DNA from 3 places in the Mangrovibacter sp. MFB070 genome. Region 3 is predicted to be linked to each of the others. Evidence: predicted binding sites of a transcription regulator. Region 3 holds the regulator's gene; each other region holds the start of a gene.

Region 1 (10,886 bases), on a different contig from region 3:
CCAGCCAGAGAAGCCAGCAGGCCACACAGGGAATAGACAATAATCTTTACTTTATCAACACTAATCCCGGACAGACGGGTTGCGGCTTCATTACCACCCAGCGCATAGATGTAACGGCCCAGGCGCGTATGGTGCAACATATACCATGCAGCAGCGAACACGATTGCCATAATCCATACTGGTGTTGGGATACCCAGTGGGCGACCAATACCAAACCAGCCAAACAAGTCTGCGTTATCGGAAAACCCCGTGTTAACCGGGCTACCGTTGGTGTACACCATGGTCACCCCGCGCAGTAACAGCATCATGACCAGTGTGGCAATAAACGCCTGCACCCGCCCTTTCGCAACAATCACCCCGGTAACGCCACCAATAGCCGCACCCAGTGCCAGAGCAGCAGCGATGGCAACCAGTGAATTGACTTCAATCCCCACAATGGATGCTGCCACAGCGCCCGTTAGCGCCAGTAATGAACCAACGGACAAATCAATGCCAGAAGTGAGGATAACCAGCGTCATCCCGACGGCCATAATGGCGTTCACGGAGGTTTGCTGGAGAATATTAAACAGGTTGTTTACTGTGAAAAAATTAGGGCTCATTGTAGATACAATGGCAATCAACACCAGGAGCGCAATCAACGATTTTTGCTCCATCAGCCAGGCTTTACTGAACCAGCGACGGGATGGAATAGACTGGGTACTCATTTTTTGCTCCTGTTACACACGGGTAAGCTTGCCAACGGCGGCTGCCATCAGGACTTCCTGAGTGGCCTGCTCGCGTGTAAATTCACCACCATGATGCCCTTCATGCATCACCATAATGCGATCACTCATACCAAGCACTTCAGGCATTTCAGATGAGACCAGAATGATGCTCAGCCCTTCTGCCTTAAACTGGTTAATAAGCTGATAGATCTCTTTTTTTGCCCCGACATCCACACCACGAGTCGGTTCATCAAGGATAAGGACTTTAGGACGGGTCATCAGACCGCGGGCTATCGCCACTTTTTGCTGATTCCCCCCGGATAAGAAACCAATAACCTGGTTCATAGAGGGGGTTTTGATATTAAACAGGCGGATAAAATCACTGACGGCCTGTTGTTCATCTTTATGTTTCAGGCTGCCACCACCATGGCTGAAGTAGCGCAGGGCAGTCAAAGACATATTCTCTTTAACGGACATCCCCAGCACCAGGCCGTCTTTTTTTCGGTCTTCCGAGATATAAACGATGCCGTTCGCCAGGCCATCTTGTGGAGAGTGAGTAACAACCTCATGCCCATCAAGCGTGACATAACCACTGGTACGCTGCAGCGCACCATATAGCACTTTCATAAGCTCGGTTCGGCCAGCGCCCATCAGCCCTGAAACGCCCAGGATTTCGCCTTTACGTAACGTAAAACTAATGCCATGCACACCTGGCCCGCACAGGTTATCCACTTTCAGGCGAATATCGCCAGGCAGGTTATCAATATGCGGATACTGCTCTTCGAGTTTACGACCAACCATCATTTCTATCAGGCTGTCTTCTGTAAGCGAGCTGACTTCACGTTCGGCAATAAATTGCCCGTCACGAAACACGGTCACATCGTCGCAAATTTCAAAGATCTCTTTCATACGATGCGAAATATAAACAATGCCACGCCCCTGAGCTTTCAGCTCACGAATGACATGGAACAACGACTCAGTTTCGGTATCAGTCAGGGCATCCGTTGGTTCATCCATAATGATGACGCGGGATTCAAAACTCAGCACCTTGGCGATTTCAACCATTTGCTGGTCGCCGATAGATAAGTCACCCACCAGGTAGTCACTGGTAAAACGTAAATTCAGGTGCTTAAGCAGTGCATCGGCTTCGCGATACATACGTTTCCAGTCAATACGCCCAACCCGGTTAACAAACTCGCGGCCAAGAAAAATATTCTCAGCTACAGTCAGTTGCGGGATAAGGTTAAGTTCCTGGTGAATAATGCCAATACCCGCTTCCTGGGAAGCTTTAGGCCCGCTGAATGTTGTCTCTTTTCCCAGCCAAAGAAGTTCTCCGGCATCACGGGAATAGATACCTGTAAGCACTTTCATCATGGTGGATTTACCCGCACCATTTTCGCCCACCAGCGCCATAACCCGGCCCGGCCAGACATTTAATGAAGCACCTGATAAGGCTTTTACGCCCGGGAACGCTTTATCGATCCCTTTGAGTTGCAGTAACGCGTCCATAGAAACCCCTAAAAGGTCACGCCTGCGTGAAGAATAATATTCGCATACGGGGAACACTCCCCGCTGCGAATGACCGCCTTACAATCTGCGGTTTGTTTTTTAAATTTTTCATGAAGGACATAGGTCACTTCTATTTGATTCCCCTGGTGTTGCTGCAGCTGCCTGATTTGCTCAAGCAACGTTTCATGAAGAGTGGGATTGTGCTGCTTAATTTCTTCAGCCAGAGTCACCGCCTCAACCTGCATTTCTTGTATTACCACGCCAAAAACTTGCAAAAAGCCAGGCACACCATGAGTCAATGCCAGATCAATACGTTGGATTGATGCTGGAACTGGAAGCCCGGCATCACCAATGGCGATAGTATCTGTATGCCCCAGACGGGAAATAACAGAAGAAATGTCAGCGTTCAGTACAGTGCCTTTTTTCATCTTTACACTCCATCAGCGAAACGTTTCGCTGAAAAGAGTTTAGCGTCCTGAAAGTGGGTTCAACAACAGATGAGTTAAAGAAATGTGATCGCTATCGAAACGTTTCGCTGATTTTGACTACGGAGCAAAATGAAGCAAGTAACAGGGAAAGGAAGGCAAACACTGGCGTCCTTGCCAGCATCAGAATAGGCGCGTTAGATTTCGACCTGAGTACCCAGTTCGATAACTCGGTTAGGAGGAATTTCAAATTGGTCTGGTGCCCGCAATGCATTACGCTGCAACAAAATAAACAACTTGCCACGCAACCGCAGATACCACGGCCTTTTTCCGCCAATAATCAAAGACTCATGCGACATAAAGAAAGAGGTTTCCATCATTCGGCAGGTTAATCCTTCCAGGCCGCAACGGTGGAATACTTCTTCAACATTTGGCGTTTCACGCCACCCATAACTGGCAACCACCCGCCAAAACGTGGGGGAAAGCTGTTCAATGGAGACACGCCGCACATTGTGAACATAGGGTGCATCTTCAGTACGCAGGGTAAGTAAAATCACGCGTTCATGCAGTACCTTATTGTGTTTAAGGTTATGCAGCAGAGCGAATGGAATCACATTAAGTGCCCGAGACATATATACCGCAGTACCCGGAACTCGCACCGGCGGCGATTTCTCCAGGGAGGCAATCATAGCTTCCAGAGAGTTGCCATGTTCATGCATCCGGCGCAGCAGGCGAAAACGCTCGCTTTTCCAGGTTGTCATAACAATAAACATCAGCAAGCCAAGGGTTAGCGGCAACCAACCACCAGACAACACCTTCTGCAAGTTAGCGGAGAATAAAGGAATGTCGATACACAGTAGTGTCACCAAAATGATACCCACCACAACTTTGTTCCAGTGCCAGTTTTTGCGCGCCACGGTACAGGCAAGTATGGAAGTCAGCACCATTGTCCCGGTAACAGCTATCCCATAAGCAGCCGCCAGGTTACTGGAGTGTTCAAACCCAATAATCACCAGCACAACTGCGAAATAGAGCATCCAGTTAATAACCGGGATATAAATCTGCCCGGACTCTCGCTCTGAGGTATGAATAATCTTCATGGGCGACAGGTAACCCAGGCGCACAGCCTGCCGGGTTAATGAAAAGACCCCGGAAATAACAGCCTGGGAGGCGATAACTGTTGCCAGCGTTGCCAGAATTAACAACGGAATCAGTGCCCAGTCAGGCGCTAACAAGAAGAAGGGGTTCTTGATGGTTTCAGGGTTTTTCAGTAATAAAGCCCCCTGACCAAAGTAGTTCAATATCAAAGACGGTAGCACCACCGCAAACCAGGCTATACGAATCGGCAGTTTGCCAAAATGCCCCATGTCGGCATACAACGCTTCAACACCGGTAATAGAAAGCACAACCGCACCCAACGCCAGGAACGACACTTCTTTATGCTCAATAAAGAAACGCACAGCCCAAATGGGATTAATTGCATTAAGAACTTCCGGATTAGCCATAATACTTCTGGCACCTAACACGGCAAGTACGGCAAACCAGGCCAGCATAATTGGCGCAAAAAGTTTGCCAACCATTCCTGTCCCATGCTTTTGAATCATGAACAGCAGTGTCAGGACAATAATAGAAAGTGGAACGATATAGGCATCCAGTGACGGAGCCGCAATTTCCAGACCTTCAATGGCGGACATAACCGAAATTGCCGGGGTGATAACGACTTCCCCATAGAAAAAACTGCCGCCAATCAGCCCCATAATAACCAGAACTGACGTCATTTTAGCCGTAGTATTGCGCCCGGCAAGCGACATTAATGTCAGTATCCCCCCTTCGCCTGCGTTATCGGCACGCATAACAAAAGTCAGATACTTAATGGAAACAACAAAAACCAGTAACCAAAAAATCAGTGATAAAAAACCCAATACCGCGCCATATTCAACGCCAAAACCGAACTGACCGGAGAGACATTCACGCAGCGTATAAAGCGGACTGGTACCTATATCGCCGTAAACCACCCCGATAGCCGCCAGTGTGACCGCTGGCAAAGCCTGCTTATTTTCAGTGCTCATAGACTAATCTTTTCGTTTAGATTTAACTCGTGCGCTTAGTCCCTTGGCCCACAAAAAGCGCTCAGTATGCACGATTGTGAAAAAAATCGTACCCCTAAATCGTATCCAGTTAATTTAGCGCAAATAACTTATACACTGATTCCAGGCTTATTTTAGTATCTATAAGAAACAGCTATAGGCCACATCATCTCAGTAAGGTCTGAATGATGTAGTGAATAACCCGGGCCGGACGTAACAACCATGATGAAAAACCACGCAGTCTCTGCCTTGTCTTAGTGAAAAAACGTTTATCACGAATAACACAACGAAGACCTGGCAATACTGCAGCATACAGAGCGAAGCGTATATACTTCCGATACATCGCATTAATCGGGTGAGAAACAGATAAATTATGGCTCAAGCACATTTACTGGCAGAAAGAATTTCGCGCCTAAGCCAGGCACTGGAAAAAGGCTTATATGAACGTCAGCATGCCATCAGGTTGTGCCTGCTCGCAGCACTCAGTGGTGAAAGTGTTTTTCTGTTAGGCCCACCGGGTATTGCCAAAAGCCTGATAGCACGCCGCCTGAAGTTCGCATTCCGCCATGCCCGCGCTTTTGAATACCTGATGACCCGTTTTTCTACCCCGGAAGAAGTTTTTGGCCCTTTATCAATCCAGGCATTGAAAGATGAAGGGCGCTATGAACGTCTTACTCAAGGGTATCTGCCCGATGCAGAGATTGTTTTTCTGGATGAAATTTGGAAAGCAGGGCCGGCGATACTGAATACATTACTCACAGCAATAAACGAACGGCGGTTTCGTAATGGTGCCAGTGAAGCCGCCATACCTATGCGTCTTCTGGTTACTGCCTCTAACGAACTCCCTGAAGCGGACAACAGCCTGGAAGCACTGTACGACCGTATGCTTATTCGCCTGTGGCTGGATAAGGTACAGGAAAAAAACAACTTCCGTTCCATGCTGATAAGCCATCAGGATGAGCATGAAAACCCGGTAGCAGAAGGCCTGCAAGTCTCAGACGAAGAGTTTGCCGAATGGCAAAAAGCGATTACCAAAGTCACCCTGCCGGACAACGTTTTCGAGTTGCTGTTTCAGCTTCGCCAGCAGCTCGAACAACAGCCTGAGTCCCCCTATATTTCAGACCGTCGCTGGAAAAAAGCCTTACGTTTATTGCAAGCCTGTGCCTTCTTTAGTGGGCGGGAACAGTTGGCCCCTATCGACCTTATCCTGCTTAAAGATTGCCTGTGGCACGATATGGACAGTCTCAAAATGGTCCAACAGCAAATTACACTTTTGATGACCGGTTCAGCCTGGCAACAGAATGCATTGTTGAACGAACTCAGTGCTATCCAGCAACAGCGGCTGGCACAGCAACAAAAACAAAGTGAATACAATGCGCTGACCCTGATAAAACAACAAAACACCTTTTTTGGACGGCGCCAAAGTTACTCACTTCCAGACGGGCTGGAAGCAACAACGCTGACACTGGTGCTCCAAAAATCACTCAGGCTGCATGATATGAACGTCATTCATATCACACTGGACCGTATGGCAATGGATCAGTGGCTGCAGAAAGGCGGTGAAATTCGTGGCAAGCTGAATGGAATAGGTTTTGCTCAACCTTTGCAGCTTGAGGTCGATAATAAACAACACCTGGTTATTCGTGATGTCAGCATGCAGGGCACCACGTTGGCTCTCCCCGGGAAACCACAACAAGGTCTTCCCGACGATATCAGGCAACAACTGGATGACCTCGAAACCCGTTGGCGTAAGCAGCATGCGCTGTTTAATGAGCAACAAAAATGCCTGTTCATTGAAAGTGACTGGTTGGGGCAAATCGAGGCCAGCCTGCAGGATGTAGGCGCGCAAATAAAACAGGCTCGCCAATGCTGACGCTTTCCGCACTGGATACCATGCTGGCCATTAGTGAAACCGGGCTGGTGGAAGAACTGATTGTGACGCTTCTTGCGGCACCACAGTTACTTGCGTTTTTTGAAAAATACCCGCGCTTAAAAAAAGCGGTAAAAAACGATCTTCCCCGCTGGCAGGATGAACTTAAGTCAAGGTTAAACAGTACATTATTGCCAAAGCAACTCGAACAAGAAGTGATGCTATTCAGGGCAGTTCAGCCACTCTCCACGGCGCAATTCAGCCAACAATGCCACGACATCGCCCGGCAACTTACAGAACTGGATTCATCATTTTCCGCTCAGGGTCTGAGTCTTCTGGCAGAAGCTCCGCCTGTAACACCAGCATTGCATACCCTCTTTTTACAACGCTGGCGTGTCAGCCTGATCATGCAGGCAACAACACTTAACCACCAATTACTGGCGGAAGAGCAGGAACGCCTGATGGCAGAGTTGCTTAAACGCCTGCAACTCACCCGGCAACTGGACCCTCTACTCAGCGATAATGACCGTACATCAGGCCGTTTATGGGATATGAGCACCAGTAATCTTGCCACAGAGAATATCAACCAGCTGATTCAGTACAGTGAGTTCTTAAATACCCAGCCTGAATTAATGCGCCTGGCGGAACAGCTTGGCCGGGCAAACGCCGCAAAAAGTGTCCCTAAAGAAAATGCACCACCAGAGATGACCCGGGTTATGGTACGTGAACCGGCCACCGTACCAGAACAAATAGAAGGACTTCATCAGAGCGATGATATTCTGCGGTTACTGCCGCCGGAACTGGCAGCACTGGGGATAACCGAACTGGAATATGAGTTTTACCGCAGGTTGCTTGAAAAGCAATTGATGACCTACCGCCTTCAGGGCGATGCATGGCGGGAAAAAATCGTCCAGCGCCCTTCACACCAACAAGAAATGGATGAGCAACCCAAAGGGCCATTTATTGCCTGTGTCGATACCTCAGGCTCTATGGGCGGGTTTAATGAGCAATGCGCGAAAGCATTCTGCCTTGCGTTGATGCGCATTGCGCTAAGAGAAGACCGCCGATGCTACATCATGCTATTTTCCAGTGAAATTGTCAGTTATGAACTCACCGCAGAAGATGGCCTGCAGCAGGCAATACGTTTTCTCAGCCAGCGGTTCCGTGGAGGTACTGATCTTGCCGGGTGCTTTGAAGAAGTAGTGAAACATATGCAAACGGCGCACTGGGCTGATGCCGATGCAGTGATCATCTCGGATTTTATTGCTCAGCGCCTGCCGGAAGAAGTGATAAACAAAGTCAGACTGTTGCAAAACCAGCACCACCACCGTTTCCATGCCGTCGCAATGTCACCTCATGGTAAACCCGGCATCATGCGTATTTTTGACCATATCTGGCGGTTTGATACCGGCCCTGGCACTCGTCTGGCCCGCCAGTTCAAACGCCATTTCTGATAGCACAGGCATACCCGAACGCCCTCACTTTCTTTATTATGCCTGTAGCTAACATCAATAAAGCTTATCCCGGCTGGAATTGCTCATGGAAAATTACTCTCTCGATAATCTGGATCGCGACATCCTCAAGGCCTTAATGGCTAACGCCCGTACGGCTTATGCCGAGCTGGCCAAACAATTTGGCGTAAGCGCAGGGACCATTCATGTACGGGTTGAAAAAATGAAGCAAGCAGGGATCATCACCGGAACCCGGGTTGATATCAGCCCAAAACAGCTGGGTTACGACGTGTGCTGCTTTATTGGCATTATTTTAAAGAGCGCCAAAGATTACCCTTCCGCGCTGGCCAGGCTGGAAAGCCTTGAAGAGGTGACAGAAGCCTATTACACCACAGGGCATTACAGTATCTTCATTAAAGTGATGTGCAAATCTATTGATGCACTACAGCAAGTACTTATCAACAAAATTCAGACCATTGATGAGATACAGTCTACGGAAACGCTGATCTCCTTACAGAATCCCATCATGCGGACGATCACTCCCTAATTCATACAAACAAATACCCATATTATCCACAGGTAGATCCCATGCGATTCACAGCGTACAATACGCCACGGTTTGTTGAAGGCAGGAACCATGGCAGAAATAACGTTGATAACAGGCAGTACGCTGGGAAGTGCTGAATATGTCGCAGAACATCTGGCTTCATTGCTGGATGCAGACGGGTTTACCACTCAGACACTTCATGGTCCGGAACTGGAAGCACTCAATCAATCTGGTTACTGGCTGGTCGTAACATCAACTCATGGAGCAGGTGATCTGCCCGATAACCTTCAGCCTCTATTTGATGCCATTGAAGCAGGTAAGCCTGATTTAAGCGGCATACAATTCGGTGCAATAGGTATTGGCAGCCGTGAGTACGACACATTCTGCGAAGCAATAGACAAACTAAGCAGCCTGTTACAGGCTTGTGGTGCCCGTACTCTTGGCGAACCACTAAAAATAAACATTCTTGATCATGAAATTCCGGAAGATCCGGCAGAAGAATGGCTGCTTTCCTGGAAAAATTTACTCCCAAGAGTGTAAAGATCGCGCAGTTGGTTGTGGATAACTCTGCGCAAAAGCTTGGATCAACCAGTAGTTATCCAATGTACAACGATCATGCGTTTTTTGGGGTGTGAGTAAGTCGCTAAACTGATCCCAGCTTATACGGTATGGGATCACCGATCATTCACAGCAAATGATCTGGCCTAATCACCTGTATTGAAAGGTGAAAAATCACTTATCCACAGCATGATGCGATCATAATAAGAGATCATAATAAAACAGATCTCTATATAAAGATCTTCTTTTTAATACCTTCGATCCTGGTGCTTTCTCAATCGACTAAAGTTGAGTAGAATCCCCGGCCCGGGGCAATAAATCCTCTTTCGCAAATTCGCAACAGCGAGGCTTAGTAACCATGTTTTATCCAGATCCTTTTGACGTCATAATCATTGGCGGGGGTCACGCAGGGACTGAAGCAGCAATGGCTGCAGCCCGAATGGGCCAACAGACCCTTTTACTGACACACAATATCGACACTCTGGGGCAGATGTCCTGTAACCCGGCTATTGGCGGTATTGGCAAAGGACATTTGGTTAAGGAAGTGGATGCGCTTGGTGGCCTGATGGCAAAAGCTATCGATCAGGCTGGTATCCAGTTTAGGATACTAAACGCCAGCAAAGGCCCCGCAGTCAGAGCAACCCGTGCTCAGGCTGACCGTGTTCTTTACCGGCAGGCAGTACGCACAGCTTTGGAAAACCAGCCAAACCTGATGATCTTCCAACAGGCAGTTGAAGATCTGATTGTCGAAAACGACCAGGTTGTTGGTGCTGTTACCCAAATGGGCCTGAAATTCCGTGCAAAAGCAGTAGTGCTGACTGTCGGGACATTCCTTGACGGCAAAATCCATATTGGTCTGGACAACTACAGTGGTGGTCGTGCTGGCGATCCGCCGTCCATACCGCTTTCTCGCCGCCTGCGTGAGTTGCCTTTGCGCGTCAGCCGCCTGAAAACAGGAACACCGCCGCGTATTGATGCCCGGACTATCGATTTCTCTGTGCTGGCTCAACAGCATGGGGATAACCCAATGCCAGTGTTCTCTTTCCTGGGTTCAGCAAGCCAACACCCTCAGCAGGTTCCTTGCTATATCACGCATACCAACGAACGCACTCACGACGTGATTCGTAATAATCTGGACCGCAGCCCAATGTACGCAGGCGTCATTGAAGGCATTGGCCCACGTTATTGCCCATCGATTGAAGACAAAGTCATGCGTTTTGCTGATCGCAACGCGCACCAGATCTTCCTGGAGCCGGAAGGGCTGACCAGCAACGAAATTTATCCTAACGGGATATCCACCAGCCTGCCGTTTGACGTGCAGATGCAAATTGTTCGCTCTATGGACGGGATGGCGAATGCGAAGATCGTTCGCCCCGGGTATGCCATTGAGTATGATTTCTTCGATCCGCGCGATCTCAAACCTACACTGGAAAGCAAGTATATCCATGGTCTGTTCTTTGCCGGGCAAATCAACGGCACAACAGGTTACGAAGAAGCGGCAGCTCAGGGGTTGCTGGCCGGGCTTAATGCCGGGCGTTATTCCGCAGACCAGGAAGGGTGGTCACCACGCCGCGATCAGGCCTATTTAGGTGTGCTGGTTGATGATCTGTGCACGCTGGGTACCAAAGAGCCTTACCGCATGTTTACTTCCCGGGCTGAATACCGCCTGATGTTGAGGGAAGATAACGCAGACTTACGTTTAACCGAGGCTGGGCGCGAGCTTGGGCTGGTGGAC
Region 2 (10,886 bases), 400 kb from region 3:
CGGTAATTACAACAGAACAACCGGTGGTCAGGCGCAGCACTTCGTCATTGTAATTGGGCAGAGAATTATTAATGACGGCCTGTACCGGATCAAAGCAGGAGCCGTCATAAACGGCGAGGAAGGAAAAGCCAGCTTTTGAATCTCTTCGGGTACGTACCCAACCACGTACGGTGACTTCGCTGTCAACGTTTACGCGGCCCTGGAGTACGTCAGCTACAGGCACAACGCTCATAGTGTTCTCTCTGGTTAGTTATCAATAACGGTTAAATTGCATCCCGCAAAGGGGATATCTATGTTACCTGGCGGACGCCAGCAAACAAGCAGAATTAGAAGGTGTGAAGCAATAAAACTGCTCTGTTGAGCAAAAAGGCACCAAAAGGTGCCTTTCTGACTGAGGAAATCCACGGTTTAGCTGGCTTTTTTCACCTGTGGCAGGTCAAACGCTTTACGCAGGGCACTGACAAACGCTTTGTCATGGCAAATAGTCTTGCCCGGGCTGTCAGATAACTTCGCCACCGGCTTGCCATTACATTCCACCAGTTTAATCACGATATTCAGTGGTTTTACACCAGGAATATCGCAGGTCAGGCGCGTGCCAATACCAAAACCGAGTTTCACGCGCGCCATAAAATGGCGGTACAGCTCAACGGCCCTGGTTAAATCAAGGTTATCAGAGAAAATCAGCGTTTTGGTCAGTGGGTCAATCCCCATGCTCTCATAATGAGCGATGGCTTTTTCACCCCATTCAACCGGGTCCCCTGAATCATGGCGCAGCCCCTGGTAACGCTCTGCAAACTCCGGCCCAAAATCACGCAGAAAAGCATCCATGGTAATGCAATCGGTCAGGGCAATACCTAACTGATCAGGGTACTCTTCCAGCCAGGCTTCCAGTGCAGCTTTTTGGCTACTGGCGAGTTCCGGGCTGATTTGTTGATGTGCCTGGAACCATTCGTGTGCCTGGGTGCCCATTGGGGTCAGTGTGAGCCTGCGGGCAAGGTCGTAATTACTGGTGCCAATAAACCAGGGTTCATGGCTCAGCCGCTCAACAATACTTTGTTGGGTCAGGCGGGAAAAACGGCGCCGCGTGCCGAAATCCATCAGCTTAAAGCCAGACATATCAAGAGAGGCGGTAAGCGCGTTGAATTCCACCAGTTTCTGTTCAAGGTGCTCAAGTGCGAGCGACTGAGGGACATCCGGTGTGCGGAAGCGGTGAACAACCTCACTGATTACCGCCAATAGTGGGACTTCCCACATGATAACTTCACGCCAGGGCCCACGTAAGCGGATATCCAGCTTACCGTTGTTGTTGCTGATGAGAACTTGCCGCGCATCGTAACGGAAAGTGCGCAGCCAGGACAGGTAATCGTCTTTAAAGAAAGGCAAACTTGCCAGCCAGTGGTATTCATCATCGGTTAGCGCCAGGTCTTGCATTGACTCGACTTGTTCGCGAATCGCATCGGCATAGATCCCAAGCAGGTCATCACCGCGGCAACGAAACTCCGCAGCAACATCGACATCATAGTAATGATGAAATACTGCCTGCTGCATATGAAGCTTGTAGGCGTCAGTATCCAGCAGAGAGTGCAAAATTGGGGAAGCGAAATGTGTCATGGTGCGTTTCAGCATCCTCTCACAGGAGCGTTTCCATTAATGGCTAACAGCAGCTAAAGATGCAGGAGTATACCTGGATTATCCGTTTATTAAAGCAGGATCACACCACAACTCGTAATTCTGGTCGAGCGCATTTTGTGCCTCATGTTATGAGGATGTATATTTTCATGCCTTAAATGCTGAAAAGCTGACGATTCTGCATGGAAACAACCCTGCAACAGGAATAGACTGAACCATCATAACTGCAAACTGCCTTAAAGGTGTTTTATGACACAACAGCCACAAGCCAAATACCGCCATGATTATCGTGCGCCGGACTATACCATTACTGACATTGACTTAACGTTTGAATTAGATGCCGGGCAAACCCGGGTTACAGCGGTCAGCCAGGTACAACGGCAGGGGGAAGAAGGGGCGGTGTTACGCCTTGATGGTGAGGATTTGACTCTGGTTTCCCTGGATGTGGATGGGCAACCGTGGCCGGATTACCAACTGGAAAGTGGGGCGCTGGTTGTGAGTAATCTGCCTGCCCGGTTTACTCTGACTATCGTCAATGACATCCACCCGGCACAAAATACTGCGCTGGAAGGGTTGTACCAATCTGGTGAAGCGTTGTGTACACAGTGTGAGGCCGAAGGCTTTCGCCACATTACCTGGTATCTTGACAGGCCGGATGTTCTGGCACGTTTCAGTACCAAAATTATTGCCGACAAACAAACCTATCCTTTCCTGCTGTCCAATGGTAACCGCATGGGGCAGGGGGAGCTGGAAGGTGGGCGTCACTGGGTACAATGGCAGGATCCATTCCCGAAACCTTGCTACCTGTTTGCGCTGGTTGCCGGGGATTTTGATGTCCTGCGCGATACCTTTAAAACCCGCTCCGGGCGCGATGTGGCGCTTGAATTATATGTAGACCGCGGCAATCTTGATCGTGCTGACTGGGCGATGGAATCGCTTAAAAATAGCATGAAGTGGGATGAGCAGCGTTTTGGCCTGGAATACGACCTCGATATCTACATGGTTGTGGCTGTCGACTTCTTCAATATGGGCGCGATGGAGAATAAAGGCCTGAACGTCTTTAACTCCAAATATGTTCTGGCTCGCGCAGAGACAGCAACCGATAAAGACTATTTAAACATTGAGCGCGTTATCGGCCACGAATATTTCCATAACTGGACAGGCAACCGTGTGACTTGCCGCGACTGGTTCCAGTTAAGCCTCAAAGAAGGGCTCACTGTATTCCGCGATCAGGAGTTCAGTTCTGATTTGGGTTCCCGCGCAGTAAACCGTATCAGTAATGTTCGTACTATGCGGGCAATGCAATTTGCAGAAGACGCAAGCCCCATGTCACACCCCATTCGCCCGGATAAAGTTATTGAAATGAATAACTTCTATACCCTTACGGTGTATGAAAAAGGGGCGGAAGTCATTCGCATGATGCATACGCTTCTGGGTGAAGCCGCTTTCCAGAAAGGGATGCAGCTTTACTTTGAGCGCCATGATGGCAGTGCGGCAACCTGCGACGATTTTGTTCAGGCGATGGAAGATGCGTCCAATGTCGATTTGTCACATTTCCGCCGCTGGTACAGCCAGTCAGGAACACCGGTTCTGAGTGTGCAGGACGATTACGACCCGGCAACGGAGCGTTATACCCTGACCATCAGCCAGCAGACACCGCCAACTGCAGAGCAGGCAGAAAAACTACCATTGCATATCCCGTTTGATATCGAATTGTATGACAACGAAGGGAAAGTGATTCCGCTGCAATACCAGGGGAATCCGGTTCATCATGTACTGAACGTGACTCAGGAAAAACAGACATTTGTATTTGATAATGTCTGGTTCCAGCCGGTACCTTCCTTGCTGCGCGAATTCTCTGCGCCGGTCAAACTGGAATATAAATGGAGCGACCAGCAACTGACCTTCCTGATGCGCCATGCCCGCAATGATTTCTCACGTTGGGATGCCGCTCAGAGCTTGCTGTCTACTTACATTAAACTCAACGTGGCACGCCAGCAGGCTGCGCAGCCGTTGTCACTGCCATTGCATGTCGTGGACGCTTTCCGTGCCATATTACTTGATGAGTCAATTGACCCGGCTCTGGCTGCTGAAATTCTGACACTGCCTTCACAAAATGAAATTGCTGAACTGTTCCCGGTCATTGACCCGGGCGCAATCGCTGCGGTGCATGAGGCATTAACCCGTGCACTGGCAGTGGAACTGGCAGATGAATGCCTGGCTGTGTATAACGCAATGAAAGTTGATGCTTATCGTATCGATCATAGCGATATTGGCAAACGTGCCTTGCGTAATACCTGCCTGCATTTCCTGGCGTTCAGCGATCCTGACTTTGCCGATAAGCTGGTTAGCGCACAGTACCACCAGGCTGATAATATGACTGATGCGCTGGCGGCATTGTCTGCGGCAGTCAGTGCCCAACTGCCATGCCACGTATCACTGATGGCTGAGTACGATGAGAAATGGCACCAGGATGGCCTGGTAATGGACAAATGGTTCATTCTGCAGGCAACCAGCCCGGCGGATAATGTGCTGGAAAATGTCCGTGGGTTATTGCAACACCGCTCGTTCAGTATGAGTAACCCGAACCGTATACGTTCGCTGATTGGCGCATTCACCAGCGCTAACCCGGCAGCCTTCCATGCAACTGATGGCAGTGGCTATGCATTCCTGACGGAAATGCTTACGGAACTGAACAGCCGCAATCCACAAGTTGCTTCACGCCTGATTGAGCCGTTGATTCGCCTGAAACGCTATGATGCGTCCCGCCAGGCGTTGATGCGCCAGGCACTGGAAACACTGAAAGGGCTGGATAACCTTTCAGGCGATCTATTCGAGAAAATCACTAAAGCACTTGGGTGATCACCAGAACAGGCCTGTCGTCCGGCAGGCCTGCCACGGTACAAGAGGTTCCCGGGCGAGTAAAACGTTTGCTTGTCCGGCTATTTTTTGTTGCAAGTCAATTCCCTTTCCTGTGCAGATGAATAATAATACTGCCCCGGTTTGCACACCGGGAATCCAGGAGAGTTCATGTACTACCCCTTCGTTCGAAAAGCCCTTTTTCAGCTCGACCCTGAGCGCGCGCACGAATTTACCTTCCAGCAATTACGCCGGGTAACAGGTACACCGCTGGAGTGGCTGGTTCGTCAGTCTGTCCCGGCAAAGCCCGTGACCTGCATGGGGCTGACATTTAAAAACCCACTTGGTCTGGCGGCCGGGCTGGATAAGAATGGCGAATGCATTGACGCTCTGGGCGCAATGGGGTTCGGCGCAATTGAAATTGGTACTGTTACACCGCGAGCACAACCGGGCAACGACAAACCACGTCTCTTCCGCCTGGTCACCGCCGAGGGGTTAATCAACCGCATGGGCTTCAATAACCTGGGCGTTGATAACCTTGTCGAAAATGTCAAAAAGGCGCATTTCGATGGTGTCCTCGGGATTAATATTGGCAAAAATAAAGACACCCCGGTTGAGAATGGTAAAGATGACTACCTGATCTGTATGGATAAGATTTATCCTTATGCCGGGTATATTGCGATCAATATCTCATCACCTAACACCCCAGGTTTGCGGTCATTACAATATGGTGAAGCTCTTGATGATCTGTTGTCTGCGATAAAAAATAAACAGCAACAGTTAGCCGATATTCATCATAAATATGTTCCTGTGGCTGTGAAGATCGCGCCTGATCTTTCCGAAGAGGAATTGATCCAGGTTGCAGACAGTTTACTGCGTCATAATATTGATGGCGTAATTGCAACCAATACCACACTGAGCCGTGAATTAGTGCAGGGCATGCCGAACTGCGATGAAACCGGCGGGTTGAGTGGGCGCCCTTTACAACTAAAGAGCACTGAAATAATCCGTAGTCTGTCTGCCGAGCTAAAAGGGCAGATACCTATTATCGGTGTCGGCGGGATTGACTCTGTCATTGCTGCCCGCGAGAAAATGGCCGCAGGCGCATCTTTGATTCAAATATATTCCGGGTTTATTTTTAAAGGCCCACATCTGATTAAAGATATCGTTACTCATATTTGATACCCACCAATTAAGACAACCAGGGCTTTATTTTTAGCTCTGGTTGTTTTATATTCCTTTTTTGTTGCTTATTTGTGCTTTATAGTCTTTCCTTTAAGTGGTGATATTTAATCGAAAGACCTGCGGCGATACCCTTAAATAACATGGGCGGCAGGTGCAGTGGTTCAGCCATCTAATCTGCAAAGTTTGGTAAAGATATACACCAGCAGCCTGAAGTATGAAGAGGGCTTTTTGCTTACGCTGCAGAAGAAATTGCCTGAGAAATCGTATAAGAAATTGTGTTAATAATTGTGTGAATTACGGGGTCGATTAATGAATATAAAACCCAATGATGCCTGGCAATGGTATTACGATGAAGACCATGACCGCATGATGCTCGACCTGGCGAATGGTATGGTTTTCCGCTCCCGTTTTCCACGCAAAATGCTGACGCCTGATGCCTTTGAAACAAATGGTTTTTGTGTCGATGATGCAGCGCTCTGGTTTTCGTTTGAAGAAAACTGCCGCTGCTTTGATTTAAGCGCAGAACAACAGGCTGAACTGGTGCTCAATGCATTAGTTGCTATCCGTTACCTTAAACCTCAGATGCCAAAAAGCTGGCATTTTGTTGCTCATGGCGAAGAGTGGCAGCCTGCATTAGCTTCTCCCGCCAATGTCTGGCTTAGCGATGACCAGCAGTGTGTCCGCCTGCTGGTAGTCGAACCGGGTGAAAACGCGGCATTGTGCCTGTTGGCTCAACCTGCATTGACCCTGGCCGGGCGCACTATGCAGTTAGGGGATGCCATTAAAATAATGAATGACCGCTTACGGCCATTCACTGATGAGAATGCACAAAGCCTTGATCAGGCGGTTTGATTCTCAGCCACTTTTATATCCCCGCAAGGCACACAGCTACAGGCAAGAATTGTGTCACCGTTGATGGCATTTTTTTTCAACGGGGTGACTTGCCCTTCCACTAAACGCACCCGGCAGCATCCGCAAACCCCCGCGCGGCAAGAATAAGGCACTTTTATTCCCTGTTGCTCCAGTTGCTCCAGCAAAATTTGCTGGTTGTCGCCATGGAATGTCGTGCCTTGCCAGTCAATGCTAACCCCGGCAGCCTGTGCAACCACGCTAACAGTCTCATCCGCGGTTTCGCCAGCGATATAAACTTTTGCGGGTTTGGTAGACAGAATCTGTACTTCATCGCCCTGGCGAATGATGCCACTGGTACGGGCAACCAGGTTCTGGCCGAAATCAACATCACCATTGTCCTGAGCAGTACGAAAACTTTGCAGGGTTTTCAGCGGTTCACCAGAAGGGTGTTTGCGCCCTCTTTCGGGGCTGACGGTGGTCAGAATGCAGCGGCTACAAGGTTTCACGACATCAAATACGACACTGCCAATACGAATAACCTGCCAGGTATCTTCTTCCCAGGCTGCAGCACCGGAAACCACCAGGTTTGGGCGGAACTGGTTCATACTGACACTGGCGGGGCAACGTTGTTGTAAGTCGCGCAGTGAACTCTCACTGGTCAGCAGGAAAGGGTAACCGTCGGCAAACCCCAGCGGAACGTCATCCCGCTTTTTAACCCGGCGGGTCAGTGTTGGCCCTACCCAGCGTAGCTCTACCGGGTGAGGGAAAAACGTGCTTAACCAGCGGTTGACGTCATCAGGTGCAATCAGTGCAGTAAAATGATTCCCCCAGACTTCTGTAGGGGCTGGCGTGGGCTGAAAATCGTCAAACAGAACGGTGGCACTGGTGCCATCAGGTGCCTGAAGAAACAGGCCATTGTTCAGAAGACCCGGTGTAAACAGCACCATTTCCGGGTACTGGCGTGCCGTGACAAAGGTACCGTCGGTTTTCGTAATCATGAAGATGCGGTCAAATGCCGGTCCCTGAATATCGACCTGGCTGTGGGATACTTGTATCCCCCGCATCGACTTGACTGGATGGATAAACAAACGAGATAAGGTAACCACATTGTCTCCCTGCACGAATAAATAAAAGGGCAACTTTATGACATGTGTGCCGGATTAGCTATAATGCGCAACAATTTTAATGAAAGACAAAGTGAAACTATGAACTCTCTGTTTGCCAGCACGGCGCGTGGGCTTGAAGAACTATTAAAGACCGAACTGGAAAACCTTGGCGCACAGCATTGCCGTGTTGTTCAGGGGGGTGTCCATTTTGATGCGGACACGCAGTTGGTGTATCAAAGCCTGATGTGGAGCCGGCTGGCTTCGCGCATTCTGCTGCCTCTGGGCGAATGCAAAGTCTACAGCGATTTGGACCTCTACCTTGGGGTTATGGCTATCAACTGGCCATCTCTGTTTGTGGAAAATGCTACTTTCGCAGTGCATTTTAACGGCCTGAACGATGTCATTCGCAACAGCCAGTATGGTGCGTTGAAGGTAAAAGATGCCATTGTTGACAGCTTTACCCGCAAAAATTTGGCGCGCCCAAATGTAGACCGGGAACAACCAGATATCCGCATCCAGGTGAGGTTGGAAAAAGAGGTTGCCAGTATTTCGCTCGACTTGAGTGGCGATGGCCTGCACCAGCGTGGTTACCGTGACAGCACTGGCCTTGCGCCAATAAAAGAAAACCTGGCCGCTGCAATCATCTTGCGTTCTGGCTGGAAGCCGGGCACGCCTTTGCTGGACCCAATGTGTGGTTCTGGCACCTTACTGATAGAAGCCGCCATGATGGCGACGGACCGTGCGCCCGGGCTTTACCGCCAGCATTGGGGGTTTACCGGATGGGCCGCGCACGATGAAGAGGCCTGGAAAGCCGTTCGTACTGAAGCACAGGTACGTGCGCGCCGGGGCCTTACTGAGTATACCTCGCGCTTTTATGGCAGTGATATTGACGGCCGGGTTATCGAACGGGCTAAAACGAATGCCCGGAGAGCAGGGCTTGGCGAAATTATTCGTTTTACCGTAGGGGATGTGGCGCAACTTACCTGCCCACAGGATGTGCAGGAAACCGGGACTATTATCAGTAACCCGCCTTATGGCGAGCGGCTGGACAGCGAACCGGAGTTAATTGCACTGCACCATGTACTGGGCCGCGTTGTGAAACAGCAGTTCCCGGGGTGGGCACTCTCTTTGTTCAGCGCCTCTGCGGAATTACTCAGTTGTTTACAACTACGTTCCGAGCGCCAGTTTAAAGCGAAAAACGGCCCACTGGATTGCGTACAAAAAAACTACCAATTGTCTGCCACTGTACCAGAGCAGGCTGGCCAGTTTGCGCAGGATTTTGCTAACCGCCTGCGCAAGAATGCCAAAAAACTGGATAAGTGGGCGAAGCAGGAGGGTATTGAATGCTACCGTCTGTATGATGCCGACTTACCGGAATACAACGTTGCCGTAGATCGTTACGCTGACAACATTGTTATTCAGGAATATGCACCACCTAAAACAGTAGACCCGGTGAAAGCGCGCCAGCGCCTGTTCGATATTATCGCAGCCACGATTGATGTGCTCTCTCTGGCTCCAGGCCAGCTTATCCTGAAAACTCGTGAACGCCAGAAAGGGAAAAACCAGTACCAGAAGCTCAGTGAAAAAGGGCAATACAAAGAAGTGCGCGAATATAATGCCCGCTTCCTGGTTAACCTGACTGACTACCTGGACACCGGGTTATTCCTTGATCACCGCCTCGCGCGGCGTATGCTTGGGCAAATGAGCAAGGGGAAAGATTTCCTCAATCTGTTCTCATATACCGGTAGTGCGAGTGTGCATGCCGGTTTGGGGGGCGCCAGAAGTACCACAACAGTTGATATGTCGCGCACCTATCTCGAATGGGCAGAACGCAACCTGCGGCTTAATGGCCTGAGTGGGCGTGCGCATCGCCTTATTCAGGCGGATTGCCTGGGCTGGCTGGCCGAATCGAATGAGCACTATGATCTGATTTTTATCGATCCGCCCACATTTTCTAACTCAAAACGCATGGACAACACATTTGATGTCCAGCGAGATCATATTGCTGTAATGCGTGATCTCAACCGGTTGCTGCGTGATGGCGGCACCATCGTTTTTTCCAATAATAAACGCGGTTTCAGAATGGACCACGAAGGGCTGGCTGCTCTGGGCCTGGAAGCACAGGATATTACTGCAAAAACCCAGTCACAGGACTTTGCCCGCAATCGTCAGATCCATAACTGCTGGCTTATTCGCCGCGTAACCAGGAAATCATAATGTCGTTAATTAGTATGCATGGTGCGTGGCTGTCTTTCAGCGATGCGCCACTTCTTGATAATGCTGAATTACATATCGAGAATAACGAGCGTGTTTGTCTTGTCGGGCGCAATGGTGCCGGCAAATCAACGCTGATGAAAATTCTGAACAAAGAGATCCCGCTTGATGATGGCCGCCTGATTTATGAACAGGATCTGGTGGTTGCCAGGCTGCAACAGGATCCACCACGGGATGTGGGTGGCACTGTATATGACTTTGTTGCCCAGGGTGTGGAAGAGCAGGCGGTATATCTCAAGGAGTACCATGAAATCTCTCGCCTGGTTATGCAGGACCCGAGTGAGAAGAACCTGAATGCCATGGCCCGGGTTCAGGAACAACTTGACCACCACGGTTTGTGGCAACTGGAAAACCGCATTAATGATGTTCTGAGCCAACTGGAACTGGACCCAAATACGGAACTGGCTGCGTTATCTGGCGGCTGGTTACGTAAAGCAGCATTAGGGCGCGCGCTGGTTAGTGCCCCGCATGTTTTGCTGCTTGATGAACCCACTAACCACCTGGACATCGAAACTATCGACTGGCTGGAAACTTTCCTGAAAAGTTACCAGGGCAGCATCGTCTTTATTTCCCATGACCGTTCTTTCATTCGCAATATGTCCACGCGGATTGTCGACCTGGATCGTGGCAAACTGGTTTCTTACCCGGGCGATTATGACAAATACCTGGTTGCACGCGAAGAAGCGTTACGCGTTGAAGAGTTACAGAATGCGGAGTTTGACCGCAAACTGGCTCAGGAAGAAGTGTGGATCCGCCAGGGTATCAAAGCACGTCGTACCCGTAATGAAGGGCGGGTGAGAGCACTGAAAGCTATGCGCCGGGAACGCGGTGAACGCCGGGAAGTGATGGGCCGTGCCCAAATGCAAGTTGAAGAAGCCAGCCGTTCCGGCAAAATTGTGTTTGAAATTGAAAACCTGCATTACGCCATTGAAGATAAAGTGCTGGTGGATAATTTCTCTTCACAAGTACAGCGCGGCGATA
Region 3 (10,886 bases):
CGACATAAGCAAAGCGCTCACCACAAGCAGATAACGCCTGTACCGCCTGTGCAGAAAAACCGCAACTCGGTAATTTAGGGGAGCCTTTCATATAAAGCAGGATTGGGTTTTCAGCTATCTGGCGCTGAATCTTTTCAATTGTAGAGCTCATTATCTTACTTCCTCAAAGCGGCAGAAAGGCATTGCTGGTCACAGTAAACAGGCCACAAGACTCTGGCCTGCGGTTTCACCTGGCCGGCAATACCGAAACCGTTAAACATGCCTTAAGGATAACAGTTTTCTCAAACAGAGAATACCCTGCGCCAGGTCAAACACTGGTCAGATAAACGTCATATTGGTTATTTTTTTCGCGTATGAACACAAAACCGTAAGGCAATATAAAAAGATTATTAACATTATCGTTTTATCTATATTAGAATCCTTTGGTTTAATCATTTTCTGGCAGGCAATGCGGCCTGCTTTTTCAGGGGACTCAGACGAGTGGCGCGGATAAGCAAACTCTCTATTTCGTTCTGTGCACTGCTAATAACCTTGCCCTGGACGCCTTTAACTCAGGCGTCGGAACATACCCGCCATTCAGCTTTGCAGAAGGCGCAACACAGCAACGTTATTCCCAAACACAGCAGCAAAAAAACCAGTACCCACAGCACCAAATCCACCAGCCGCAAAACCCACAGTGTTTCGGCTTCTGCAAAAAAAACAGTTACAAAAACCACTAAACACACTACGCGCACCGCTAAAAATCATACCAGAGCCACTGTTCATCAAGGCAAGTCTTCTCACCTGGTGCGCAATGAAGTTCAAATGGAAACGGTGTGGACAGAGCAATGTTCACGGGCACGCAAAGGCCATAAAAAACATTGTGTGAAGGTAAAAACAACACGTCCGTTAGCAACTGCCGCACATAAAAAAGTGTTACGCGCTAAAACTGCGGCAATATCCACCTTAATGAATCAGATTGGCAAACCCTACCATTGGGGGGGAAGTTCCCCACGCACCGGGTTTGACTGCAGCGGTTTGGTCTATTACGCCTACAAAGATTTAGTTAAATTCCATATTCCGCGTACTGCCAATGAAATGTATCACCTGAGAGACGCCGCCCCTGTTGACCGCGGGGAACTACAAAGTGGTGATTTAGTGTTCTTCCGTACTGAAGGCCGGGGTACTGCAGACCACGTAGGTGTGTACATTGGTGGTGGGAAATTTATTCAGTCTCCGCGTAGCGGGCAGGACATCCAGATAACCTCCCTGAGTGAAGATTACTGGCAGCGCCACTATGTAGGTGCACGCCGGGTAATGACACCAAAAACCCTGCGATAAAACCTTGCCTGCCCTTGTTTTGGCAGGCAATGCTTTCTTTTTATTCTAGTTTTATATTGGTAATATAAAACCTTATAAAATGTGTTATTTTTGTTAAGTACACAATAACAAGGAGTGAAGCAATGTCATTTGAATTACCTGCATTACCGTATGCAAAAGATGCGCTTGAACCGCACATTTCTGTGGAAACACTGGAATACCATTACGGTAAACATCATCAAACTTACGTGACCAACCTGAACAACCTGGTTAAAGGTACCCCTTTTGAGGGCAAATCCCTTGAAGAGATCATCTGCTCTTCTGAAGGTGGTGTGTTCAATAACGCAGCACAGGTTTGGAACCACACATTCTACTGGAACTGCCTGGCACCTAACGCCGGTGGCGAACCGACTGGTGCAATCGCTGATGCCATCAATGCTGCTTTCGGTAGCTTTGCTGACTTTAAAGCGAAATTTAACGATGCCGCAGCTAAGAACTTTGGTTCTGGCTGGACCTGGCTGGTTAAACAAGCAGATGGCAGCCTGGCTATCGTTTCCACTTCTAATGCCGGCACTCCGCTGACTGCAGGCGCGACACCATTACTGACTGTTGATGTGTGGGAACACGCCTATTACATTGACTACCGTAATTCTCGCCCTAACTACCTGGAGCACTTCTGGGCTCTGGTAAACTGGGAGTTTGTTGCGAAGAACCTCGCTGCGTAATCGTACTAACAGTAAAAAGCGAAGCCTGTGCTTCGCTTTTTTTGGGGCGGGGAAAAGAATGACTTCAGTCAGTTGTTTCACAAACACGGTTATCCGCCTGGCGGTTAATCAATACCAGTAGCAACCCTGTTGCGGCAACTATAGCCCCCATAACGGGTACAGTACTGTAACCCAGGCCCGCAGTTATTACCCCACCACCAGCTGCTGCCCCCAGCGCATTCCCCAGGTTAAAAGCACCAATATTAACTGATGAGGCAAGACCCGGCGCTTCACTGGCAACACGCATTACTCGCATCTGTAAAGGCGGAACGACGCCAAAGGTTGCCGCCCCCCAAACGATCATCATCAATGCGGCTCCGGCATGGCTTTTACCCACCAGCGGCACCAGTGCCATACTGGCAATCAGCAGCACCAGGAAACCAACCAGCGTGCCAGTAACCGATTTATCCGCTAACCGCCCGCCCCAGTAGTTCCCAATAGAAAAACCAACACCGACCAGCACCAGCATGGCAGTGACAAACCCAGGTGTTGCGCCTGTAATGGTTTCCAGTACCGGGGCAATATAGGTGTACAGCGTGAACATCGCACCGGCACCCAATACCGTTGTAAGCAGTGCCGCCAGTACCTGCGGCCGGGCAAGAACCTTCAACTCCTTCGCCACATCCGGCCTGTGGCCTTTGATACTTGCCGGAATAGTCATAAACAAACTGAACATAGCTACCAGCCCCAGCGCACCGATCCCCAGGAAAGCCATACGCCAGCCAATATACTGCCCAAGCCAGGTTGCCGCGGGCACCCCACCAATATTGGCAATTGTCAGCCCCATAAACATTGTTGCAACAGCGCTGGCCTGCTTATTCGCGGGGACGACACTGGCAGCCACCACAGCCCCAAGTCCAAAAAATGCTCCATGGTTCAGGCTGGTTATCACACGGGCAAACATCAACATGCCATAATCCGGAGCCACAGCAGAAAGCACATTACCCAAAGTAAAAATACTCATCAGAAAAACCAGGGCGTTTCGCCGTGAATAACGAGATAACAACAAGGTCATCAGTGGAGCCCCAACCATTACCCCAACGGCATAGGCGCTAATCAGCATGCCGGCAGCGGGAATCGACACATGAACCCCTTCAGCAATAACCGGCAACAGCCCCATAGGTGAAAACTCAGTGGTACCAATCCCAAAGGCCCCTATCGCCAGGGCAAGTAATGGCAAATTGACTTTCATCACTACCTCAATTTTTAGCCTGCGCAAAAAAGCGCGGGCAAAGACAAAAAAGATGAAAACATGATGTCAGTCACACTTCACTTTGAAAAGTGGCAATAGTGATAATAGAGTTTTGCTAAATGGTAAAGAATCAGTGTGGCAGTAAAGAAAATAGCAGGAAGGGAGAAAGGACAACAGCCAGGCGACAGTGTATTAGCAGGCCCTTAGACAGGCACCAAAACTAACAACGCCATCACCTGAGCGATGCTAACTGCGTGAAGCAGTACAGGCCTTAATGCAGGATGGCAATCAGCGCCGTTGCAACAATCAGACCTAAGGTAATAACAGTCGTAGTCAGTGAATATCTCAATTCAGTTGGCATGATTAATTCCTTATTCCCTGTAAAAAGTGGGTGTAGATCATTTTTACACAGTTTGGCCGTAAAATCCTTAAAGATTTAGTTTGATATGTGCTTTAGCACTTCCACTTTTACTCAATATAAGACAAAATCGCACGCTGACTTATTACGTACCGGCCACTATCCCCTCCTTTTCGTTTAATGTCGCAATCCCGGCATGCTGGCAACCCAATTCGTTGCTTACAGGGGTAAGCCCAGGCAAACGTTTAACCAATTAGTTTTCAGGAGTTTAGGATATGGTCTGGAGTGACATCGAATGGCAACTATAAAAGACGTCGCGAAACGCGCAAACGTTTCCACTACAACCGTATCACACGTTATTAACAAAACGCGTTTTGTTGCGGAAGACACCCGTAATGCGGTGTGGGCAGCAATCAAAGAGCTGCATTATTCACCCAGCGCGGTAGCCCGCAGCCTGAAGGTGAACCACACAAAATCAATTGGCCTGCTTTCTACCAGCAGTGAAGCTCCCTATTTCGCTGAGATTATTGAAGCGGTGGAGAACAGCTGTTTCGCCAAAGGCTACACTCTGATTCTCGGCAATGCGCACAATAACTTTGAAAAGCAGCGTGCCTACCTGTCCATGATGGCGCAAAAGCGTGTCGATGGCCTGTTAGTTATGTGTTCAGAATACCCCCAGGAACTGCTTTCTATGCTGGAAGAGTACCGCCACATTCCGATGGTGGTTATGGACTGGGGTGAAGCACGGGCAGATTTTACCGACTCGGTCATTGATAACGCCTTCGAAGGCGGTTACATGGCTGGCCGGTATTTGGTCGAACGCGGGCACCGGGAAATTGGCGTGATATCAGGCCAACTGGAACGTAACACAGGTTCAGGGCGGCTTTCCGGCTTCATGAAAGCAATGAACGAAGCCGGTATCAATGTCCCTGAGTCATGGATTGTTCACGGCGATTTCGAACCTGAATCCGGCTACAACGCCATGCAGCAAATTCTTACCTGCCCGCAGCGGCCTACAGCTGTGTTTTGTGGCGGAGATATTATGGCGATGGGTGCTATTTGCGCGGCAGACGAAATGGGGCTGCGTGTGCCACAGGATATCTCGATTATTGGGTACGATAACGTGCGCAACGCGCGTTACTTTACCCCGGCACTGACCACCGTTCACCAGCCCAAAGATTCTCTCGGCGAAACGGCATTTAATATGCTGCTCGACAGAATTATCAATAAGCGCGAGGAGTCTCAGACAATTGAGGTTCATCCCCGCCTGATTGAACGCCGTTCAGTGGCCGATGGCCCGTTCAGAGATTATCGCCGTTAATCACCTTGCGGGAGCTGGCCTGGCTCCCGCAACCACTCACTGTTCAGTGTGCTGCTGTCGCCCAGGTAATCCAGTACCCACTGTAAAGCCGGTGAGGCATCACTTTGCCGCCATGTCAGGCAACAAGCCGAGTCCGGGTAAGGGTTTTCAAGTTGCACGCTGACCCATTCCCCGCGGTCAATAAACGGCTGCGCCATATGTGCCGGAACCATGCCGATACCGATGCTGTCACTCAGGCAGGCGAAACCACACTGCCAGTCTGGTACCACTATCCGGCGCTGATTACTGAGTTGCCAGGTTATCCTTTTCGGTAGTTCACGCGATGTATCTTCCAGAACCAGAGACGGCCACTGGCGAAGTATGTCATCACCAATTGCACCGTTTATCTGCGCAAGCGGATGCGATGCCGCAACCACACAGCACCATGCCAGGCTACCCATATCACGAAAGCCGTAACGCCCACCAACAGGCACAGCCTGGGTCGCGCCAATTGCCAGTTCTACCCGGCCATCAGCCAGTGCATCCCACACACCATTGAACACTTCCGGCCGCACATGCAATTCCACATCCTGGAAATGGTGATAAAAATCTTGTACCAACTGACGGGTTCTTGCCGGGCGAACGATGGTGTCAACCGCAATCGCCAGTGAACCACGCCAGCCATTCGCTATTTGCTGGCACTGCAGGCGCGTTTCATGCATTTTTTTGATAACACTGCGGCCCTCCTGCAAAAAACAGCGCCCGGCGGGGGTCAGTTCTACATCTTTATGGCGGCGTTCAAACAGCTCGACCGACAGCCAGGATTCCAGTTGCCGCACCGTATAACTGATTGCCGAAGGGACACGGTGCAACTCCTGTGCCGCACCAGTAAAACTGCCATTACGAGCCACGGCATCCACCACTTCAAGCGCATATTCTGACCACATAACCTGCCTGCAAAATTTTTGAAAGGAACATCCAAATTTTAGCGTTTCACAACGGCGGATGCACTTTTTACACTCACGCCACGAATTTTGTTATATCAGGATTGACCATGAGCGCCTCTCGCCTCTTTATTACCTGGCTTGCCGGACTTAGCATGCTGGGCTTTTTAGCAACCGATATGTACCTGCCTGCATTTAGTGCCATTCAGGTTTCACTGGGGGCTCCCCCGTCGGCCATCAGCGCCAGTTTGAGTGTGTTTCTCGCCGGTTTTGCTCTGGCTCAATTAATTTGGGGCCCGCTTTCTGACCATTTTGGCCGCCGCCCTGTTCTGTTAAGCGGGCTGGTGATTTTTGCACTGAGTTGTGCCGGGATTTTTTTCGTCACTTCGCCAACCGCATTTCTGGTATTGCGGTTTATTCAGGCGGTTGGGGTGTGTTGCGCAACAGTAAGTTGGCAGGCGCTGGTTACTGACCGTTTCTCCGGGCAGCAGGCGAATCGTGTTTTTGCCACTATCATGCCTCTGGTTGCGCTTTCCCCGGCACTGGCTCCTCTTGCCGGTAGCTGGGTACTGCGCCATTTTGACTGGCAGGCGATATTCGCCTGCCTGCTGCTCATCACACTTTTGCTGATTTTACCCCTCTGGCATTACACCAGTGCACAACGCCCACAACGTACAGCGCATTCTCAACCCACCCTTTATTCCTCTTTGCTGCGCCATAAAGGGTATTGTGGGAATGTCATTATTTATGCAGCCTGCTCAGCCAGCTTTTTCGCCTGGCTCACGGGTTCCCCCTTTATTCTTCACCAAATGGGTTATGAGCCTGAAGCAATTGGACTGAGTTACGTACCACAAACTCTGGCTTTTTTGCTGGGCGGTTTTGGTTGCCGTAGTGCACTGAAAAAGTGGCAAGGGCAGCAAATGCTACCCTGGTTGTTGGGGATATTTGCTGTGAGTGTGTCCGCTGTTTTTGGTGTCTCGCTGACCACATCCCCTTCTTTGACCAGCCTGCTGGCACCCTTCTGCCTGATGGCGCTGGCAAATGGTGCAATTTACCCTATTGTCGTTGCACAGGCTCTGCAGCCGTTTTCCCAGGCTGCCGGGCGGGCCGCTGCATTACAAAACGCCCTTCAGTTAGGCTTGTGTTTCCTGGCAAGCCTGCTGGTTTCCATGATGGTATCCACACCCCTGATAGCCACCACCAGCATTATGTTAAGCACACTGGTTCTGGTTTGGGTAGGTTACCAGTTACAGGCAATCGCCATTGCCAAAAACCCTCATCCCGCCGGGTCCTCACGTTAGCGATAATGTCATTTTTTTGTAATTAGCTTGCTAACAATTTTCTATTGAATCACATTTTTACGCGGCATATACTGATATGAGGCTCGGGATACCGGGCCTGCAATCATTTTTCGGGGGCTCTGACTCCCGCTTTCAGATGGCCTGTCGTCAGGCGACCACCTGCTTTTATACCGTGTCCGGTTCCGGGCTTATGTTTTTGCTGTGAGACAATTCACAATGTCAAATTAGCGACTACGCTTTTTTAGTGTCTGCTCACAGTCAGGTGATGGAGAAACTATGAGTTCATCGTGTATAGAAGAAGCCGCGATAAAAGATAATGAATGGTTCCGCATTGTCAGTGAGTTGCTGTCACGTGCGGGTGTCGCGATAAATGGTAATAGTCCTGCGGACATCCAGGTCAAAAATCCTGATTTCTTTAAACGCATACTGCAGCAAGGTTCTTTGGGGCTGGGTGAAAGTTATATGGACGGCTGGTGGGATTGCGACCGTCTTGATCTGTTTTTCACCAAAGTCCTCAGAAATGGTCTGGAAAACCAGGTACCCCATCATTTTAAAGATACTTTGCGTGTTCTGTCCGCTCGTCTGTTTAATCTGCAAAACCGTAAACGTGCCTGGATTGTTGGTAAAGAGCATTACGACCTGGGTAATGACCTCTTCACCCGAATGCTCGATCCTTTTATGCAGTATTCCTGTGGCTACTGGAAAAAAGCCACTGACCTGGAAACTGCACAGCAGGATAAACTGAGAATGATCTGTGAAAAACTGCAGCTCAAGCCGGGAATGACCTTGCTGGATATAGGTTGTGGCTGGGGTGGGCTTGCAGCATTTGCAGCGAAAAATTACGGTGTGTCGGTGTACGGTGTAACAATTTCTGCTGAGCAGCAAAAACTGGCACAGGCGCGTTGTGAAGGGCTGGATGTCACAATATTGCTGCAAGACTACCGTGACCTGACGATGCAATTTGATCGTATTGTTTCTGTAGGTATGTTTGAGCATGTCGGGCCTAAAAATTATGCCACCTACTTTGCTGTAGCTAACCGGTGTCTTAAGCCTGAAGGGATCTTCCTGCTGCATACTATTGGATCCAACAGAACAGACAACAATGTCGACCCATGGATAGATAAATACATTTTCCCCAATGGTTGTCTGCCTTCAGTGAAGCATATCGCTCAGGCCAGTGAACCTTATTTTGTTATGGAAGACTGGCATAATTTTGGTTCAGATTACGATAAAACACTGATGGCCTGGTACCAGCGCTTCCAGGAATACTGGCCCGAAATAGCCGATAACTATTCGGATCGGTTTAAACGGATGTTCACCTATTACCTGAACGCCTGTGCAGGTGCGTTTCGTGCACGAGATATTCAATTGTGGCAGGTTGTCTTCAGCCGCGGCATTGAAAATGGCCTGCGTGTTCCGCGCTGAATAAATGCCCGATATGTTAAAAAACCACCAGCAGGTGGTTTTTTAATTTGAACGCGGAGTATTCGCTTATACCCGGCTCAACCAACGCGTTAAAACGTGAGCCGGGATACCTGACTCAGTCCTGCTTTTCGGCCAAAACCTGGCTCAGGCTGGCAGCACTTGCGTCCCGGCTTGCCAATACGCGCTCCACAGTATCAACAATCGCCTGCGTTTGCGGGTCGATTTCAATATTAACCCGTTGCCCCAGTTTACGCGTACCCAGCGTAGTACGGTGCAATGTTTCCGGAATTAAATGTACGCAAAAACGGGTGGCAGTAACTTCGCCTACTGTCAGGCTGATGCCATCGATACCGATGTAACCTTTATGCAGGATGTACTTCATCAGGGAGGCATCCTGAATTTTAAACCAAATCTGGCGGTTATTTTCAGAGGTGATAATTTTCGCCACCTCAGCAGTAGTCATAATATGGCCAGACATTAAGTGGCCACCAATTTCATCGCTGAATTTTGCCGCACGCTCAACATTGACCAGCGAGCCTGGTGTAACGTCACCAAGATTGGTGATACGCAGTGTCTCTTTCATTAAATCAAAACTGACGCGATTGGCGTCTATTCCTGTTACTGTCAGGCAACAACCGTTATGTGCGACTGAAGCCCCTTCTTCCAGGCCCGGTAGCATTGAGTCTGGCAGTTCCACAACATGTGTACGAAAGTTTTCTTTTTCATCGATAGCCACTACGGTGGCTGTTCCCTGCACAATACCCGTAAACATATTCTCTCCCGCAGCGGTTTCACCCCGCCTGAATTTTACAAAATAAGAAGCACAATAACAGGTGGCCCTGGTGCATGCCAGCTAACCATTAACGGCACTATTTTTTTTCACTGGCGTAATAGTAAACTCCCGCTACAATAGTCTGGCGATTTCCTCAGTCTTATCCCCCTGCTGCCAGGTGAGGCGGCATTTAATTCTTTCCTGGAACAAAAAGATATAGGTGTACTCGTGCAGAAGTATCTAACAGAAGCGCGTCAGTTATTAGCACTGGCTATTCCGGTTATTCTTGCGCAAATCGCCCAAACAGCAATGGGCTTTGTGGATACCGTAATGGCCGGGGGTTACAGTGCCACGGATATGGCAGCCGTTGCGATAGGGACTTCAATCTGGTTCCCCGCAATTCTGTTTGGTCATGGTCTGTTACTGGCGCTGACGCCGGTCGTTGCGCAACTTAATGGTTCTGGTCGCCGTGAAAAAGTGGCGCTCCAGGTTCGCCAGGGGTTCTGGTTGGCTGGCATTGTTTCCGTGTTGATAATGGCCGTGTTGTGGAACGCAGGCTATATCATCCATGCCATGAAAGATATCGACCCGGCAATGGCGGATAAATCCGTGGGTTATTTGCGCGCATTGCTCTGGGGCGCCCCTGGCTATCTCTTCTTCCAGGTCGTGCGTAACCAGTGTGAAGGGCTGGCAAAAACTAAACCCGGGATGGTGATGGGGTTTATTGGTCTGCTGGTCAACATACCGGTTAACTATTTGTTCATTTATGGTCATTTCGGTTTCCCTGAACTGGGCGGTGTGGGTTGTGGTATCGCCACCGCGATGGTGTTCTGGGTCATGTTCGGTTGCATGTTGTGGTGGTCGCATCGCGCACGCAGCCTGCGCGATATTTATGCGGTAGAGATTTCCGGCGGCCCGGACTGGAAGCTAATATGGCGTCTGGTGCAACTCGGTCTGCCTATCGCACTGGCATTGTTCTTCGAAGTGACACTCTTTGCCGTGGTAGCTTTGCTGGTTGCACCGCTGGGTATTGTTGATGTTGCAGGCCACCAGATTGCCCTGAACTTTAGTTCACTGATGTTTGTATTACCCATGTCTCTTGGGGCTGCTGTCACGATTCGGGTCGGTTTTCGTCTTGGGGAAGGATCCACGCCCGCGGCTAAAATTTCCGCATTGTCCGGGCTGCTGCTTGGCGTTTGTATGGCAGCTGTTACCGCGGTGTTTACCGTCACTTTCCGGTATCACATTGCCACGCTGTATAATGAAAACCCCGCAGTTGTGGCGCTGGCAGCACACCTTATGTTGCTGGCAGCGGTATACCAGATTTCAGACTCAATACAGGTTATTGGTAGCGGGATACTACGCGGTTACAAAGATACCCGCTCCATCTTCTACATTACTTTTATTGCCTACTGGGTTATTGGCCTGCCTTCGGGCTACCTGTTGGCACTCACGGATGTTATCGTTGCACCGATGGGGCCCGCAGGCTTCTGGACCGGGTTCATCCTTGGGTTAACTTCCGCCGCCATAT

Evidence for each region. Region 3 encodes PurR, which represses purine synthesis genes. Its sites were predicted from a motif close to CANGCAAACGTTTGCNTG; they were not measured.
Region 1: the regulator PurR is predicted to act here: its motif matches at 2,794-2,811, upstream of rbsD (D-ribose pyranase).
Region 2: the regulator PurR is predicted to act here: its motif matches at 4,549-4,566, upstream of pyrD (quinone-dependent dihydroorotate dehydrogenase).

Annotation. Positions count from the first base shown of each region.
Region 1 covers NZ_JJMI01000042.1:97,817-108,702, reverse strand. The annotation lists gene rbsC (ribose ABC transporter permease) at 1-704, opposite strand, end outside; gene rbsA (ribose ABC transporter ATP-binding protein RbsA) at 717-2,213, opposite strand; gene rbsD (D-ribose pyranase) at 2,222-2,641, opposite strand; gene kup (low affinity potassium transporter Kup) at 2,836-4,707, opposite strand; gene ravA (ATPase RavA) at 5,099-6,598, shown strand; gene viaA (ATPase RavA stimulator ViaA) at 6,592-8,049, shown strand; gene asnC (transcriptional regulator AsnC) at 8,135-8,593, shown strand; gene mioC (FMN-binding protein MioC) at 8,684-9,133, shown strand; gene mnmG (tRNA uridine-5-carboxymethylaminomethyl(34) synthesis enzyme MnmG) at 9,510-10,886, shown strand, end outside.
Region 2 covers NZ_JJMI01000022.1:127,556-138,441, forward strand. The annotation lists gene asnS (asparagine--tRNA ligase) at 1-232, opposite strand, end outside; gene pncB (nicotinate phosphoribosyltransferase) at 409-1,611, opposite strand; gene pepN (aminopeptidase N) at 1,879-4,491, shown strand; gene pyrD (quinone-dependent dihydroorotate dehydrogenase) at 4,660-5,670, shown strand; gene DT73_RS09915 (cell division protein ZapC) at 5,983-6,525, shown strand; gene DT73_RS09920 (YcbX family protein) at 6,513-7,631, opposite strand; gene rlmKL (bifunctional 23S rRNA (guanine(2069)-N(7))-methyltransferase RlmK/23S rRNA (guanine(2445)-N(2))-methyltransferase RlmL) at 7,731-9,848, shown strand; gene DT73_RS09930 (ABC transporter ATP-binding protein) at 9,848-10,886, shown strand, end outside.
Region 3 covers NZ_JJMI01000022.1:523,208-534,093, reverse strand. The annotation lists gene DT73_RS11775 (Grx4 family monothiol glutaredoxin) at 1-151, opposite strand, end outside; gene DT73_RS11770 (C40 family peptidase) at 481-1,320, shown strand; gene sodB (superoxide dismutase [Fe]) at 1,443-2,024, shown strand; gene DT73_RS11760 (MFS transporter) at 2,089-3,255, opposite strand; gene DT73_RS27075 (YnhF family membrane protein) at 3,527-3,616, opposite strand; gene purR (HTH-type transcriptional repressor PurR) at 3,909-4,934, shown strand; gene punR (DNA-binding transcriptional activator PunR) at 4,931-5,860, opposite strand; gene punC (purine nucleoside transporter PunC) at 5,968-7,158, shown strand; gene cfa (cyclopropane fatty acyl phospholipid synthase) at 7,435-8,583, shown strand; gene DT73_RS11730 (riboflavin synthase) at 8,699-9,355, opposite strand; gene mdtK (MdtK family multidrug efflux MATE transporter) at 9,584-10,886, shown strand, end outside.